3 regions of the Pontibacillus sp. ABV4_188 genome follow, and region 2 is predicted to be linked to each of the others. Evidence: riboswitches for the same ligand, from Rfam matches in the RefSeq annotation. Region 2 holds a riboswitch; each other region holds the start of a gene.
What was found. Region 2 has a riboswitch for thiamine pyrophosphate ahead of tenA (thiaminase II). Riboswitches for the same ligand answer to the same signal wherever they lie in the genome.

Region 1: another riboswitch for thiamine pyrophosphate. It lies ahead of ACYX4O_RS05375 (ABC transporter substrate-binding protein); the one in region 2 lies ahead of tenA (thiaminase II).
Region 3: another riboswitch for thiamine pyrophosphate. It lies ahead of thiT (energy-coupled thiamine transporter ThiT); the one in region 2 lies ahead of tenA (thiaminase II).

The regions. Positions count from the first base shown of each region.
Region 1 covers NZ_CM149975.1:1,061,871-1,066,767, forward strand. The annotation lists gene ACYX4O_RS05360 (ABC transporter ATP-binding protein) at 24-758, opposite strand; gene ACYX4O_RS05365 (ABC transporter permease) at 751-1,521, opposite strand; gene ACYX4O_RS05370 (thiamine-binding protein) at 1,518-1,811, opposite strand; gene ACYX4O_RS05375 (ABC transporter substrate-binding protein) at 1,817-2,806, opposite strand; TPP riboswitch at 2,926-3,034, opposite strand; gene ACYX4O_RS05380 (Gfo/Idh/MocA family protein) at 3,327-4,307, shown strand; gene ACYX4O_RS05385 (Gfo/Idh/MocA family protein) at 4,321-4,897, shown strand, end outside.
Region 2 covers NZ_CM149975.1:1,423,218-1,428,114, reverse strand. The annotation lists gene leuD (3-isopropylmalate dehydratase small subunit) at 1-97, shown strand, start outside; gene ilvA (threonine ammonia-lyase) at 141-1,127, shown strand; gene thiW (energy coupling factor transporter S component ThiW) at 1,641-2,129, opposite strand; TPP riboswitch at 2,215-2,324, opposite strand; TPP riboswitch at 2,720-2,826, shown strand; gene tenA (thiaminase II) at 3,000-3,698, shown strand; gene thiD (bifunctional hydroxymethylpyrimidine kinase/phosphomethylpyrimidine kinase) at 3,691-4,506, shown strand; gene thiM (hydroxyethylthiazole kinase) at 4,506-4,897, shown strand, end outside.
Region 3 covers NZ_CM149975.1:1,528,900-1,533,796, reverse strand. The annotation lists gene ACYX4O_RS07770 (NADPH:quinone oxidoreductase family protein) at 1-435, opposite strand, end outside; gene ACYX4O_RS07765 (TetR/AcrR family transcriptional regulator) at 577-1,164, shown strand; gene ACYX4O_RS07760 (methanogen output domain 1-containing protein) at 1,181-1,837, opposite strand; gene thiT (energy-coupled thiamine transporter ThiT) at 2,123-2,713, opposite strand; TPP riboswitch at 2,802-2,902, opposite strand; gene ACYX4O_RS07750 (hypothetical protein) at 3,243-3,428, shown strand; gene ACYX4O_RS07745 (MFS transporter) at 4,096-4,897, shown strand, end outside.

The DNA of each region.
Region 1 (4,897 bases), 360 kb from region 2:
ATTCGAAAACAACGCTCCGCCCTTCATTCGCCCTTCAAGACTTGATAAATCTCCCGCTTCCACCTAAGCATCCCCTCAGATAAAAGCAGCGACTCTTCGCGAGGCCGATCAAACGGTACCTCAAACTCTTTCTCAACAGTAGCCGGGCGTTCTGATAACACAATGACCCGATCAGACAGGAATAGCGCTTCTTCAATATTATGTGTAACGAATAAAACAGACCGCTTATGCTCCGTCCATAAATCCAGAAGCCACTTCTGCATCTCAAGTCGCGTGAACTCATCAAGTGCCGAGAAGGGTTCATCTAAGCAGATCAGCGGTTGTGGACTAAGTAAGCTCCTTACGAAAGCAGCCCGCTGCTTCATCCCGCCAGATAGTTGATGAGGATAGGCTTCTTCGTACCCTGATAAGCCAGCTTTAGTAAGCATAGTCAAAGCGGCTTCACGATCAGCCTTACCCACGATTTCACTCCCAAGCATCACGTTGTCGACAATCGTCCTCCACGGAAAAAGGGAGGGGCTTTGTGGCATGTAGCTAATCGATCCTCTTGTGCCTATAATGGTATCCCCGTCTAAAGTGATCTCCCCTTGATCGGGTTGATACAGGCCTCCGATTAAGTTAAAAAGCGTACTTTTCCCACTGCCGGAAGGACCGAGGACGGAGACGAACTCCTCGTTTCCGACGTTTAGGTGAATATCATTTAAGATGAGCTGATTGTCGAAAGACTTTGATACATGTTGTAACGTGAGTTCAGCCATCGGTCTCGACTCCTTTCGTTTTCCAGGCAACAACCCGTTTCTCAATGAGTGTAATAAGAGCAAAGAACAGTAAGCTCAATAGCATAATTAAGAAGATGGCCACGAAAACCCGATCTGTTCGGAAGGAAGAAGAAGCGAGCGTCATGTACACGCCAATTCCTTCCTTTGCACCTAACCACTCAGAAATAACAGCTCCCATCACACTGTATGTAGCGGAAATTTTTAACCCAGAGAATAAAGAAGGAAGCGCGTGCGGCCATTCTAGCTTCCAGAACGTCTGTTTCTTCGAAGCGCCTGCCATTTTCATATAGTGAAGCAATTCGGTACTTGTTTGCCTTAAACCATCCATCGTTGAAACAGCGATTGGGAAGAAGCAGACGAGAGTAATGATGATTAGCTTTGGCAACATTCCGAACCCGAACCAAATCACGAGTAATGGGGCAAGCACGATAATCGGGATATTTTGCGAGAAAATAATAAGCGGGTAGAACATGTTGCGAAAGATGGGAATGACGTGAAGCAAGATCGCAACAATAATTCCGACCGAGGACCCGATGAGGAATCCGGTAACAGTTAAGAGAATGGTAGAGTATAAATGGTGGTTATACACCGACCATCCCGCTATTCCTTCTTCCCACACTTGAGAAGGGGAGGGAATGAGCCACTCAGGGATTTCGAACAATCGACTAGCACTTTCCCATAAAATAAAGAGAAGGATGATGACCAACGTGGGCCGCCATCCTCTTAAGACTACTTGTTTCATTGTGAATACTTCTCCGTTAGAGACTCCATTGAAGCGCCGCTAGGTTGATAGAGCACTTTCACTTGGGAAATCACATTTAGACATCCCAGTTCCACCATGCGCTTATTCATCTTTTCAATCACATGAAAAAGCTCAGATAGTTCTCCTTCCATCGTCGTTTCAAGGGGATGGACCTCGTATTTCACTCCTGACTCTTCAATAATCGAAATCGCTTCGTCCACCATCGGAATCGTTGGTTCTCCGTTTGGGGTCTTCGGGATAATTTGAATACTGACTAATGAATTGGCCATTCTGATCACTCCTCTGGTAAGAATTCGTTTGTAAATGCTTCACTTGCTTTAAGCTCTTGATCGAGCAAACCGTTCTCATACATCCAATCGGCATAGTTTTGCCAAGTGGCTTTTTCCTGAATGCCCCACTGCTCCGCGTCGTCCTGGTATTTCGGGGACAGCCACTCCTGACTGGCTTTGACGAGTTTAGGGTCAAGGTCTGGTACGGCGTCTATTAAAATATCAGCTGATTTCTTTGGTTCATCGATCGCATATTGGTAGCCTTGTGACACAGCTTTCGTGAAATCTTTAACGAGCTCAGGGTCTTCATCAATATGCTTCTGGTTCGTTGTGAGAACAGGCGTATAGTAATCTAGTTTCTCCGAGTAGTCAGTTAAGTAGATCATATTTAAGTCTTTGCCACGAAGTTCAGCTTCAACGCCTGTCCAACCGTAGTAGATCCAAGCGAAATCAACGTCTCGCTCAACGGCTGTGAAGAAGTCGGTGTTACCCATATTCACAATCTCAACCTTCTCCGCATCAGCGTTTTCTTGTTTCATAAGAGACGAGATGACTTCTTTCTCAACAGGCGCCCCCCAGCCGCCGTATGTTTTTCCTTCGAAATCTTTTGGTGAGTCTATGTTTTTGTCTTGAGGGGATGCAAACCCTGATGTATTGTGCTGGATAATTGCTGCGATCGACACGACAGGGATTTCCTGCACGCGCGCCTTCGTAAGTGCTTCCTGAGCACTAATGCCAAAGTCAGCTTTTTCTGAGGCGACGAGTTGATCAGCCCCGGCTTCACCTGGCATAATGATTTCCACGTTTAGCCCTTGCTCTTTGAAATAGCCTTTTTCTTTCGCTACGTATAGCCCGGTGTGGTTCGTGTTTGGTGTCCAATCAAGGACAAGCGTCACGTCTTTTAGGGACTCGCCGTCATCGCCATTTTCCCCGCTCGTGCTCGAGCAAGCAGTTAAGAGAACGATAAGGCAAGTCCAAATCATAAGCTTCTTCAAGATGATTCCTCCCTTTTGTAAGTAGAGCGTTAAGAAACGGTAAGGGATTTTTTGAGAATCGTAGAAAATTTTTCAATAAAAAAAGCACCAGGTGCCATACCTAGGGTGCATATCATTAAAAAACGTTTAGATATGTTTCCTACGCTGGTCTCAACCAGATCAGGTTCTAAGGGTCCGTCTGTCTACAAGACGTCTCAACCAGTCGCACTGGTTCCCCTACATGTTACGTGTTTCTATTAAATTATGATTAACGCTCTTCCTAATTATGACTTTGCCACAGTTGTTTCAGAATTGCAAGTGGGACAAGGGGACAGGTACATTGTCCCGCTTATCCCTCCTGTAATCTTTTCACTTCATATAACAGTAAAAAGGTAAGAGAGATAATCGATCTAGATAGCTATCCTTATCCTAAAGTCGGTATGTTAAAATAACACTGTATTAAAGAAGCAGCAAACTAATAAGGGCTGCTTCTTTTTTGTATAAACGACATAACAAGAAACGTGATCGGAGGAGTATACATATGAAAATCATTCGCTGGGGCATTATTGGCTGCGGGGATGTCACTGAGGTAAAGAGTGGGCCGGGATTTCAATTAGCTGCCAATAGTTCACTCGTGGCTGTAATGAGACGAAATGGAGAGCTGGCGAAAGATTACGCGGAGCGTCACAATGTGCCAAAGTGGTATGACAAAGCGGAGGACCTTGTCAATGATTCAGAGGTAGATGCAGTGTACATCGCGACACCACCAGGCTCTCATAAGGAGTATACAGAAATGGTAGCGAAAGCGGGGAAACCTGTATACGTTGAGAAGCCAATGGCCCTAAATACGGAAGAGTGCCAGGCCATGATTGACGTTTGTGAGGAGCACGGTGTGCCTTTATATGTTGCGTATTACCGCCGTCGATTGCCTCGTTTTCTCAAAGTAAAAGAGCTGCTCGATGAGGGCGCGATTGGCGATGTTCGTTTTGTAACGATGGAGCAGACGCAAAGGCTTTTAGAAAAAGACGAAAACGGAGAATGGCCTTGGAGAGTGCGCCCTGAAGTGAGTGGTGGAGGTTTATTTTATGATGTGGCCTCTCATACGCTCGACCTCTTTGATTATTTGCTAGGACCCATTGAAGACGTGAAGGGGTATGCAGCCAATCAGTCAGACACCTATCCTGCTGAAGACAGTGTAAGTGGTAGCTTCCAATTTGAAAGTGGGGTTATGGGGACAGGCGTTTGGAATTTTGCCTCCTATAAGAACGAGGATCAGAACCGAATCGTTGGGACAAAAGGGGAAATCGTATTCTCAACATTTGATGAAGCACCTGTGAAATTGATGAACCAATTTGGTACAGAGGAATTCCATATCGATCGCCCAAGTCCGATTCAGCAGCAGCTGATTCAAACGATTGTAGATGAACTCATAGGAAAAGGACAGTCGCCTAGCACGGGGCGTTCGGCACTGCGCACGAACCGAGTGATGGATAAAATGGTTCAAGGTTACTACAAGAGATAAGGGGCGGATTCACATGAACGGGAAACTTAAAGTTGGGATTATTGGCGCAGGTGGCATTGCCAGAAGTGCCCATATCCCAAATTACCTAAACTACGGCGATGGGGTAGAAGTCGTAGCGGTGGCGAACCATAATAAAGATAAGGCTCTAGACTGCGCGCAAGAATTCTCGATTCCCCATGCATACGAAGACTACCGTGATATGCTTCGTGAAATGGAGCTAGACGCCGTTAGTATCTGCACACCGAATGCGTTCCATGCCGAGCAAGCAATCGACTCGATGCAATCGGGGTGCCACGTTTTATGTGAAAAGCCACCTGCCATTTCAGTGCATGATGCAGAACGAATGGAAAAAGTGGCGAATCAAACAGGCAAGCATCTTATGTACGGGTTCCACTTTCGTTTTCGTCCTGAAGTAGAGACGGTGAAGCGATTCATAGATGAAGGCGAAATGGGAGAGATTTACGCAGCTGAAGCCAAATGGAACAGAAGGCGTGGCATTCCAGGTTGGGGTGTTTTCACGAATAAAGAGCTTCAAGGAGGCGGCACTTTAATCGACAATGGCATCCATATGCTTGATGCGGCCCTTTATT
Region 2 (4,897 bases):
AAAAGAAATGTTGATCAATGGGTGGGATGACATATCCGTCACCCTCACCCATGAAAATAAGATCAAGCAATACGAATCTAAAAAAGTAGGAGTGTGAAGACATTGGGAATTGCTTAACCGGAACCAAAATCACGGAGGCGATGGAGCATCTTAAAGACGTGGTCCACCGCACCCCACTAACAACTTCAACATCAATCAACGAACTAACAGGAAAACAAGTTTATTTCAAAATGGAAAACTTGCAAAAAACAGGTGCGTTTAAAGTTCGGGGGGCCAGCTTTAAAGTTTCTCAACTTACCAAAGAAGAAGCTAAAAGAGGAGTCATCGCTGCATCTGCAGGAAATCACGCACAAGGTGTCGCCTTGGCCGCTTCCAAAAGAGGATTCAAGGCGAAAATCTTTATGCCTGAGCATACGCCAGAGGCTAAAGTCAAGGCAACAGAGAGCTACGGAGCTGAAATCGTGCTGACCGGCGAATCCTTCCAAGAATCATTTGAAGCAGCATGTGCTGATCAGCGCCGAAATGGCAGCGTTTTTATTCATCCATTCGATGACTATGACGTGATGGCCGGTCAAGGTACGATTGCTCTTGAAATGCTCGAACAAAATCCATCCCTTGATACGCTAGTCGTTCCAATCGGAGGAGGCGGACTGATTAGTGGTGTCGCCGTTGCAGCAAAATCTGTTAAGCCGTCTATCAAAATTATCGGCGTGCAGTCTGCAGGAGCGAGTGCCATGTACAATCAGTATTACAAACAAGGACCTTCCACCTTAAAGAGTGTTTCCACCATTGCAGATGGAATCGCCGTGAAGAAACCTGGTCAAAACACGTTCCCACTCATCAAGCAGTATGTCGATGAGATCGTAACCGTGTCAGAAACACACATCGCAAAAGCTATCGTTACGATGCTTGAGCGAAACAAGTCACTTGTCGAAGGAGCCGGAGCCTCAGCACTTGCAGCTGTTCTCGAACACGGTTCCAACATCCAATCGAATCATACGGGAATCATCGTAAGCGGAGGCAACATGGACCTTGCGCGATTACCCATGATTCAAAACTTGAGCCAGCAGGAAGAACCTACCTCTGTCTCAGCCGTTCAAAAAAGCCCTTCATTTGTAGCTTCTTGAAAGCTATAACAAAAGTGGAAGCGCCCGGTTAACAACGTATAGACTGGACTTGAGCCACTGCGAGATCAAGGAAACACGATGAGCGACAAGCGAATCGATGTTGACTGATCGACCGGAGGTGAGGGAAGTCTACTAGTTGTTGGGCGCTGCAGCTAGATGAACAAAAGTGGAAGCGCCTGGTTAACAGCTAGATGCAAACAAGTGAACGAGAAGCCCAGTCCAATATGGTCTGGGCTTTTTCTTTTGGTTTAGGCGCACCGCGTACTGATCTCTTCCCTTTTCTTAAACTCCCCACCATAAAACGTCACTGAGTCAGGTTATCTCTCACCTTTTTGAAGTATCTAGCTTTCAAAAGGTCGTAGATAGTGTTGTTTTATGACCTTTTTACGGTTTTTGGCAATAAAAACGTCACTGACCAAGCCTTTCTCTTACCTTTTGGCTCCTCATCGACTATAAAAGGTCATAGATCAACATAGCTTTACTTAAAAACCGATTCACATCACACATTACACCTCAAACCCTACGAACACTCAACCTCTCCCCAACTCTCGACAGCACAAACCACCCAAGAAAAGCTCCTGACACACTACTTACGAAAAAAGGCGGTAAAAACGCCAGAGCCCCTACGGAAGTACCCATAAATAATTGCGCATAAGGGACTGCAAACAACGCACCGATTACACCTGTTCCCAACACTTCCCCCACAACAGCCAATCCTTTTCTCTTGGAAAACTTATAAAGAACCCCTGCCAACAAAGCACCGATCATCCCTCCTGGAAATGCTAAAAGCGTCCCTAACCCTAGAAGAACACGTAAGATGCCAATCATAAACGCAATGGCTACAGCAGGTAGCGGTCCTAAAGTCACTGCTGCCATAACATTGACCACATGCTGTACAGGATAGGCTTTAGCGATCCCAGCTGGAAACCATAACACTTGCGCCCCTAACGTCCCAATCGCTACAAAGATCGCCATTGTCGTGATCATTCTTGTTTTGTTCATTACATTCCTCTCCCTTTCTAAATAAGGGGAAACAAAAAAGCCAGGTCCTATAATAGACCTGACTTCGAATGGTAGAGTATACAGACGTATCGCCTGACTACTTCCCTCCGCTGGTATGACCCAGATCAGGTTCGTAAGAGTCAGGAAGCTCCATTGCTCCCCTCTCAGCCCATTCAGGCTCCCCTAGTAGTATCCTTAAATCTTGTAAACTTTGTTTATTAGACTAACACAACCTTCCAACTTTGCAAATCTTTTATGAATTTATTTTATTTAAGTGTTAACAACTAATTCCAGCTATCTAAATATTAGGATTAATGCGATGTTTTGCTACGGTTCTCCCCCCACATTATCGCAAGTTTCCGTTCTCCCCCTTTCCGCAAAGGTGGTCCGTGAAACTGCGAGACTCCTGTAGCAAGAGGAGCCTATCCAGTTCCGGCGTGGAGGACCTAGCGCGATAAGTCATCTTTTTTCCAAAGGCTAATCGCCTTTTCCAAAAAGCTGACTTATCCGTACGGTCCTAGGCACCACGCCTGCACTTTTAATCGTAGACAAATCCAGGAAACCTATGTTAAGGTATCGGTACAATATAGGAAGTCCACTAGGGGCGCCCATTTGATGGCTGAGATAAGGAGAAATCCTTGGTCCCTTTGAACCTGATCTGGTTAGTACCAGCGAAGGGAAGTGGAGTCGGTTGGATTTATTTTACCAATGATTAGAGGGCGTATATTCTCATATGACCTCTCAATCTATTACTTTATAATCCCGAAACCGCTCCAGTTCTAGGAGCGGTTTTTTTATATCCATCCCCAACCCCCTCCCTCCTCACTGCCTGGTTCACTTCCTATAAATCAAAACCAGGAGGCAACTACTATGTCATTTACTGAACAACTTCGTCACGATGCAAAACCAATTTTTCAAGCGATTTTCAACCATCCTTTCGTGAAAGGACTTGGAGAAGGTGACCTTCCAAAAGAAGCTGTAGCTCATTATGTAAAAGCAGATGCCGAATACCTTCATGCGTTCATGAATGTGTATGGAATTGCGATTTCCAAATGCAGCGATAAGGATGATATCACCTTTTTCAAAGAAAACATCGAATTTGTCCTACACAGCGAAATTCACCCTCACCACAATCTATGTACGTATATCAATACTCCGTATGAGGATTTGCAAGGATACCCCCTTCCTCCTACGGCTGATCACTATATTAAACATATGAAGACCCATGCTCACGAAGGAACGCTAGGACAAATATTGGCTGTACTCCTCCCATGTCCATGGACGTATCTTGAAATTGGGGAGTATTTAATGGAGCACGTGCAACCAACGCCTGACCACCCTTTCTATGAGTGGATTACCTTTTATGTGAATGATGAAATCAGATCCACTACTAACCAACTACGAGCAAAATTAGACACATGGGCAGAAACCGCTTCTCCTCGGGAAAAGAAAGCCATGAAAGACGCCTTTATAAAAAGCTGTCAGTTAGAGTGGGCATTCTGGGAAATGGCGTACCGACAAGAAACATGGCCCACATCAGCCATCAAGGAGGTGACCCGTCATGCGTAATGTGAAAGGGGCTTTAACTATTGCTGGTACGGACCCAAGTGGAGGCGCGGGTATTCAGGCAGACCTAAAAACCTTTCAAGAATTAGACGTATACGGTATGTCTGCCATCACTTCTGTTGTCGCGCAAAACACGCTCGGCGTCACGGGAGTTCGCCATCTAGAAGCTAGTTTTATAAAAGAACAGCTTGAATCCGTTACAAGCGACATGCCCGTTCACGCTGTCAAAACGGGTATGATCGCAAATGCGGAAATGATCAAGGCCATAGCGGACCACCTCCGCCCCCTTAGCTTGCCTCTTTGTGTAGATCCAGTCATGATTGCCCAAAGCGGCGATGCCCTTGTCGATCGAAAAGCACTCCAAACGATGCGTGATGAGCTACTCCCTCTTGCAACGATTGTCACGCCCAATATCCCTGAAGCCGAGGCGTTAACGGGAAAACGTTTGGAGTCAGAAGAAGATCGATACAAAGCTGCTAGAAGCATCGTACACGAATTTGGTTCTTCTTTTGTTGTGATTAAAGGGGGCCATCTTGATGGAGAAGCGGCAGACCTTTTTTACGATGGAGAAACGTTTGAGACTTTTTCCTCTCCTCGCTTTGATACATTGCACACGCACGGGACAGGGTGCACCTATGCAGCTGCGATTACAGCTGAACTTGCAAAAGGAAAAAGTGTAAAAGAAGCCGTGAAGGTTGCTAAGAAGTTCATCTCTCTTGCAATTGAACACACACTTGAGATCGGACATGGACAAGGCCCTACGAACCACTGGGCTTATAAAAAGAACCAACAGGAAGGAGAATATGTGTAATGTCTTACTTACGAACCTTAAGAGAAACGACGCCACTTATTCATAACCTTACAAACGAGGTTGTGATGAATTTTACCGCAAATGGATTATATGCTATTGGAGCAGCGCCTGTCATGTCTAAATCTCTAGACGAAGTTTCAGATATGGCCAGTATGACAAGTGGTGTTCTGTTAAATATCGGGACCCTTTCCTCTACTGATATAGAAGCCATGCTCCTGGCAGGAAAGGCTGCCAACGAAAAAGGAATCCCTGTTGTCTTAGACCCTGTTGCAGCTGGTGCTACCTCGTTTCGTCTCGAAACGTGTCACAGACTTCTAGATGAACTAGAGATTACTGCAATCCGGGGAAATGCTAGTGAAATCGCAGCCTTAATTGGTGAGGATCAGTGGCA
Region 3 (4,897 bases), 110 kb from region 2:
GCCATTCTGTTCTAAACGGTGAACAGATAAAGCTGCAGTGAAACCGGCTGTACCGAATGTCATAGCTTCGCGAAGGGATAATCCCTCCGGTAATGGAACAACCCACTCAGCCGGAACACGTGCGTATTCACTAAACCCACCATCATGTGAAACACCAAGTCCATAACTTGTTACAATAACCTCATCCCCTTCTTGATAACGATCATCATTTGAGGATGTAACTGTACCAGCAAGGTCAATTCCAGGAATGATTGGATAATCTTGCACGACTTTGGCTTTAGGATTTGTTGCTAGTCCATCTTTATAGTTTACACTTGAATAGGCTACCTGTATGGTCACATCACCTTCTGGAAGCTCTGATTCTTGTCGTTCTACTACGTTCGTTGTAACTTGATCTTGTTCTTTTGTAGCTAATAAAGCGCGGAATGTCATAATCTAATTCCTCCTCTTTATAGGTTAGTCTTTATTTTCGATTCACTTTTTATTCTGACTGGTCAAAATAAATATGTCAATTAATTTGTCCCAACGGTATAATTTTTATACAATGATGGTACTATAGATAATTCGGAGGCTGACATGAAAAAAAGAGAGCAACAACGAAAAGAACAACTGCTTCAGGCAACTTTTGAAGCAATAGCAGATAAAGGGTATAGCTCGGTTACACTTCAAGACATCTCGAATTATGCAAGCGTCAGTAAAGGCGTGACCAATTATTACTTCAAAAATAAAGAAGATGTCTTCGCTCATCTATTAGAATGGCTAACCAACAAGATTTATCAAAAAGAAGCAAATGCAGTGCAACACGCTCATACTGCAGATGAAATGTTAGCCGCCTATGTGAACGCTGTATTCGTTGGGCCGAGGGAGAATGATCGATTTTACAAAGTATATCTGGACTTCCTTTCTTACGTTCCTAAAATCCCCCGTTTTCAAGAAATCAATCAACGTTTTTACAACAATTGTTTTTCTATTGGACAATCTATTATTTCTAAAGGGAAAAGTGAAGGAAAGTTTTTAAATGTAGACACTGAAAAAGGACCTAAAGCGATTCGAAGCCTAATTGATGGCTGCATTATTCAATGGGTGATGAGCGGGGACCATAGTCTGCATAAGATGTATAAAGACTTATGTTACGAATCCATTACAAATATGCTTAAAGATTAAAAAAAAAGAGACTTCCTTAGCGGAAGTCTCTTCTGTTCTTATTATCTTGCATATGAATCTGGGAACGAAGGTCTTCTATTTCTGAAACGAGGCTAGCGATCATCTCGTCGCTCTTACGTAACTCTTCACCCAACATCTTAATGGTATCTTCTTCCCACTGGAACGGATCTCCATTCTCAGGAGTGACGGGCAAATTCGAGTATTCTTCCCCACCCTGCTCTTCGTTCTCATTCAAATGAACCACAACGCGACAATGGTCGTCACCAACAGCAATTCGTTTATCAAGTTTGACTTTTGAGTACCCAAAGTGCCTAGAAGCAATCCCCCCTATTACACTAGAAGTCATCTGACACAAATGAGGCGCATCTTTCACCATATCTCCAAATGGACATTGATTTCCTTTAACAACAATTCGTTCAGGTGTCACTTCTTCTATCTCAAAGTGACCTCCAATATCATTCTTAATGGCAAGGATTACATTGACATATTGATCAACAGACCGTGTAGATTTAGCATCTACATATTGTCCCTCCATCCATTCTCCTGCTCGAATCCCTAGTTGTTTAATATATTCTTCGGCACGATCACCTATTGCTTTTTCATGTAGTGTTGCATACTGAGTAAGAAGTTTAGAGAGAAATGTTTGCGCCGTTAATGTTTGATTTTGACTCATTTGTTATTTCCCCCTTTAAGATATATTCCACATACACCTTTACCCTATTTATGGAATTATCAACCTTATTCTATTAATTATTTAAAAAGCTTTTTTATATATAATTCCACCTATTTCCAAAGGGATGAATCTCTCTTAGACCTTCTATATATTTAACTCGTAAATAAAGGCCTTTTAAGGCTAGTACTTCCTCAATCAAGCTGCTCTCAAACTCTATATTCAAACAAAAACGTGCCGCAGAGTAAATTTCCCTGCGACACGCAACTAATAAATATTGTTATAGAGTTAGGCGGATTTAATAGATTCGGATCCTCCAAAATGGAGTAACTTTGGCTGTTTGTATAAGATAATATTCAATATTACAGCGCTAATAATGAAAGATGGGAGCATATACCCGATGTTATACGTTAACGAATATATCCAAACAGGTGTGCCCTCAGGTGCAAATGAAGAGAAAAATACAATCCCGCCTATAAAGTGACTCATGAACCGAAGGCTACTACCAACTAGCGTCCCTAAAATAATATAAAACGTAAATGATTTTGCATGCCCTTCACGGACAGCTTTTAGAGCTGGTTTTGCGAAGATCCCGGCTACTCCGACCACTGTATATGCAAGTGGATAGTCCATTACATACTGCACAGGATGAACGATGAACGGGTTAATTAATGAGTTAAATATACCCACTAACAGACCTGTAGTTAAACCTCCTTTTAACCCCCAACGGTAAGCCATAAAGAAAATCGGCACCATAGCAAAAGCGATAGATCCACCTTGCACCCATAATGGAATCGTTAAAAATGGTAAACTTAGAACAGCACCTAATGCAGCAAACATGGCAATCTCCACCAAAAACAGGATTGAATTACGTTTCATCTTTACTCTCCTCCTTAAAGATAAATATGTACATACAAAAAAAGCAATGCAAGGGAGAGCTTTAAGATAAAAGTCCATTTGCATTGCGCCATCACTAAAGCCACATCCCTACGCTAGTACTAACTAACAGGTTCAAAGGGTCAGAACAAAGCGTTCAATCTCAGCCTTCAGGCTCCCCTTGTGGTCTTCTTTCTTATGCTTTTTTCGTTACTCCTATTATAGGTGAAGAAATTAGTGGACTCAAGTCATCAATATAAAGATTCTTCTATTTTCATCCAATATTTTCATATTTATTTCATATTTATGTGGTATACTAACAAGTGGGGTTTCATACTTTACTTATAAAGTTTTCTCAAAACCCTCATCCAAACATCCATTCTATCCTTCTCTATCTCTTCTACTTGCGAAAAATCTCCTTTATTAGCTCATATCGCTGTTTCTTTTTACCTAATTTTCGAGAATACACTTTTATTTCCTTCCTTTTGCTCCATCTACCCCACATCAATGTCCCAAAGAAGTTTACAGACCCTTGTATTACAATATAATTAAGTACTACAGCACTCATTTTAGCTGGTTAGTCTCGTCTCAAGATGTGCGTAGCTTATTAAATAGCGCGACAACGCTTCTAGGCGATGCTTTCTACTACGGTAATGGGTTCATTAACGTACAAGAAGCAATGAACGCAGCTACTACTACTTTTGCAGTAGCACAATAAATGAACTTTCCCCTTCGTTCCCCGGATCCTTCCGGGGAATTTTTTTGGCTTTAAGGTTTAATATTGTTATATTTTCAAGTATAGGGCAGATTGTTGAAGATATGAAGCATAGACATGTTAGTGTAAATAGGGTCGTTATTTTGTTGAGAGCTTGGGGTGTCTGGGGAACGACTCGCTTTCCGCGGGCGAGCTGTCGAGCTTCCTCGGGAAAACCACCCTGCGGGATCTCGTCGACCTCTTTCTCCCGCAGGAGTCTCCTCGTTCCCCAGACACCCCTTACCAGATTAAGTATAACGTCCCCTCAGCTCGAGTATGGCGGTGATCCAATATCCCCCTCTTATGTAGCATGCTTCCGTTCTACTATATATGGCAAAGGTGGTTCGGGGAATTGCGAGACTCCTGCGGCACTAGGAGCCTTGGGGAGACCCCACAGAGAGCGTAGCGAACGAGGAGGCTTCCCAGCTCGCCGCGGAAAGCGAGCGATTTCCCGAACCGCCTTACCCGCAATCTGAGCAAACGGAAGCATTCTCTCAATTTCGAGTCTTTCTTATACGGAACTCTTTAGGAAGCATATGCCTTTACAAAGATCCTTGATAAGCCTATGATGTTCCTTGGTGTTTATAATCGAGATTCCATCATGTAACAAAACACCACAGGAGGACTTATTATGACACAAACAAAATCACCGATATGGACGAAAAGCTTCCTTTTTATTTCCTTAAGCAATTTCTTCTTATTCCTAACCTTTTATGCCTTGTTAACCACATTACCAATCTTTGTAACAGATGATTTACAAGGAACAGAAGCACAAGCAGGTTTAATTGTTACATTGTTTTTACTATCAGCGATACTTGTGAGGCCTTTTTCTGGAAAACTACTAGAAGACTTCGGAAAGAAAAAAATGCTTCTCATAAGTCTTTTACTATTTATGTTGACTACCTTCGTTTATGTAGCAGCAACTAGTTTTTACTTATTATTAGCTTTACGATTCTTCCACGGTATCTGGTTCGCGATAGCCACTACAGCAGCTGGTGCAATTGCTGCAGACATTATACCAGATAGCAGGCGTGGTGAAGGACTTGGATATTTTGCTATGTCAATGAATCTTGCTGTTGTCGCAGGTCCTTTTTTGGCTTTATCGCTTTTAAACTGGATCTCTTTCTCAACACTCTTTATTGTACTTGGATCCCTTTTAGCAGGAGCTCTCTTTTTCACTAGCTTTGTAGCTGCTCCTGTTATGAATGAACCTTCTAAGAAGAAAAAAGTAACGCTGCATGATTTATTTGAAATAAATGCTTTACCCATCGCATTAGTAGGAAGTTTACTAGCTTTCACCTACTCTAGTGTTATATCTTATATTTCTATTTATACGAAATCTCTGGGATTACTAGAAGCAGCAAGTTTCTTCTTTGCTGTATTTGCTGTTGCAATGCTTATTTCGAGACCGTTCGTTGGGCGTATCTTTGACT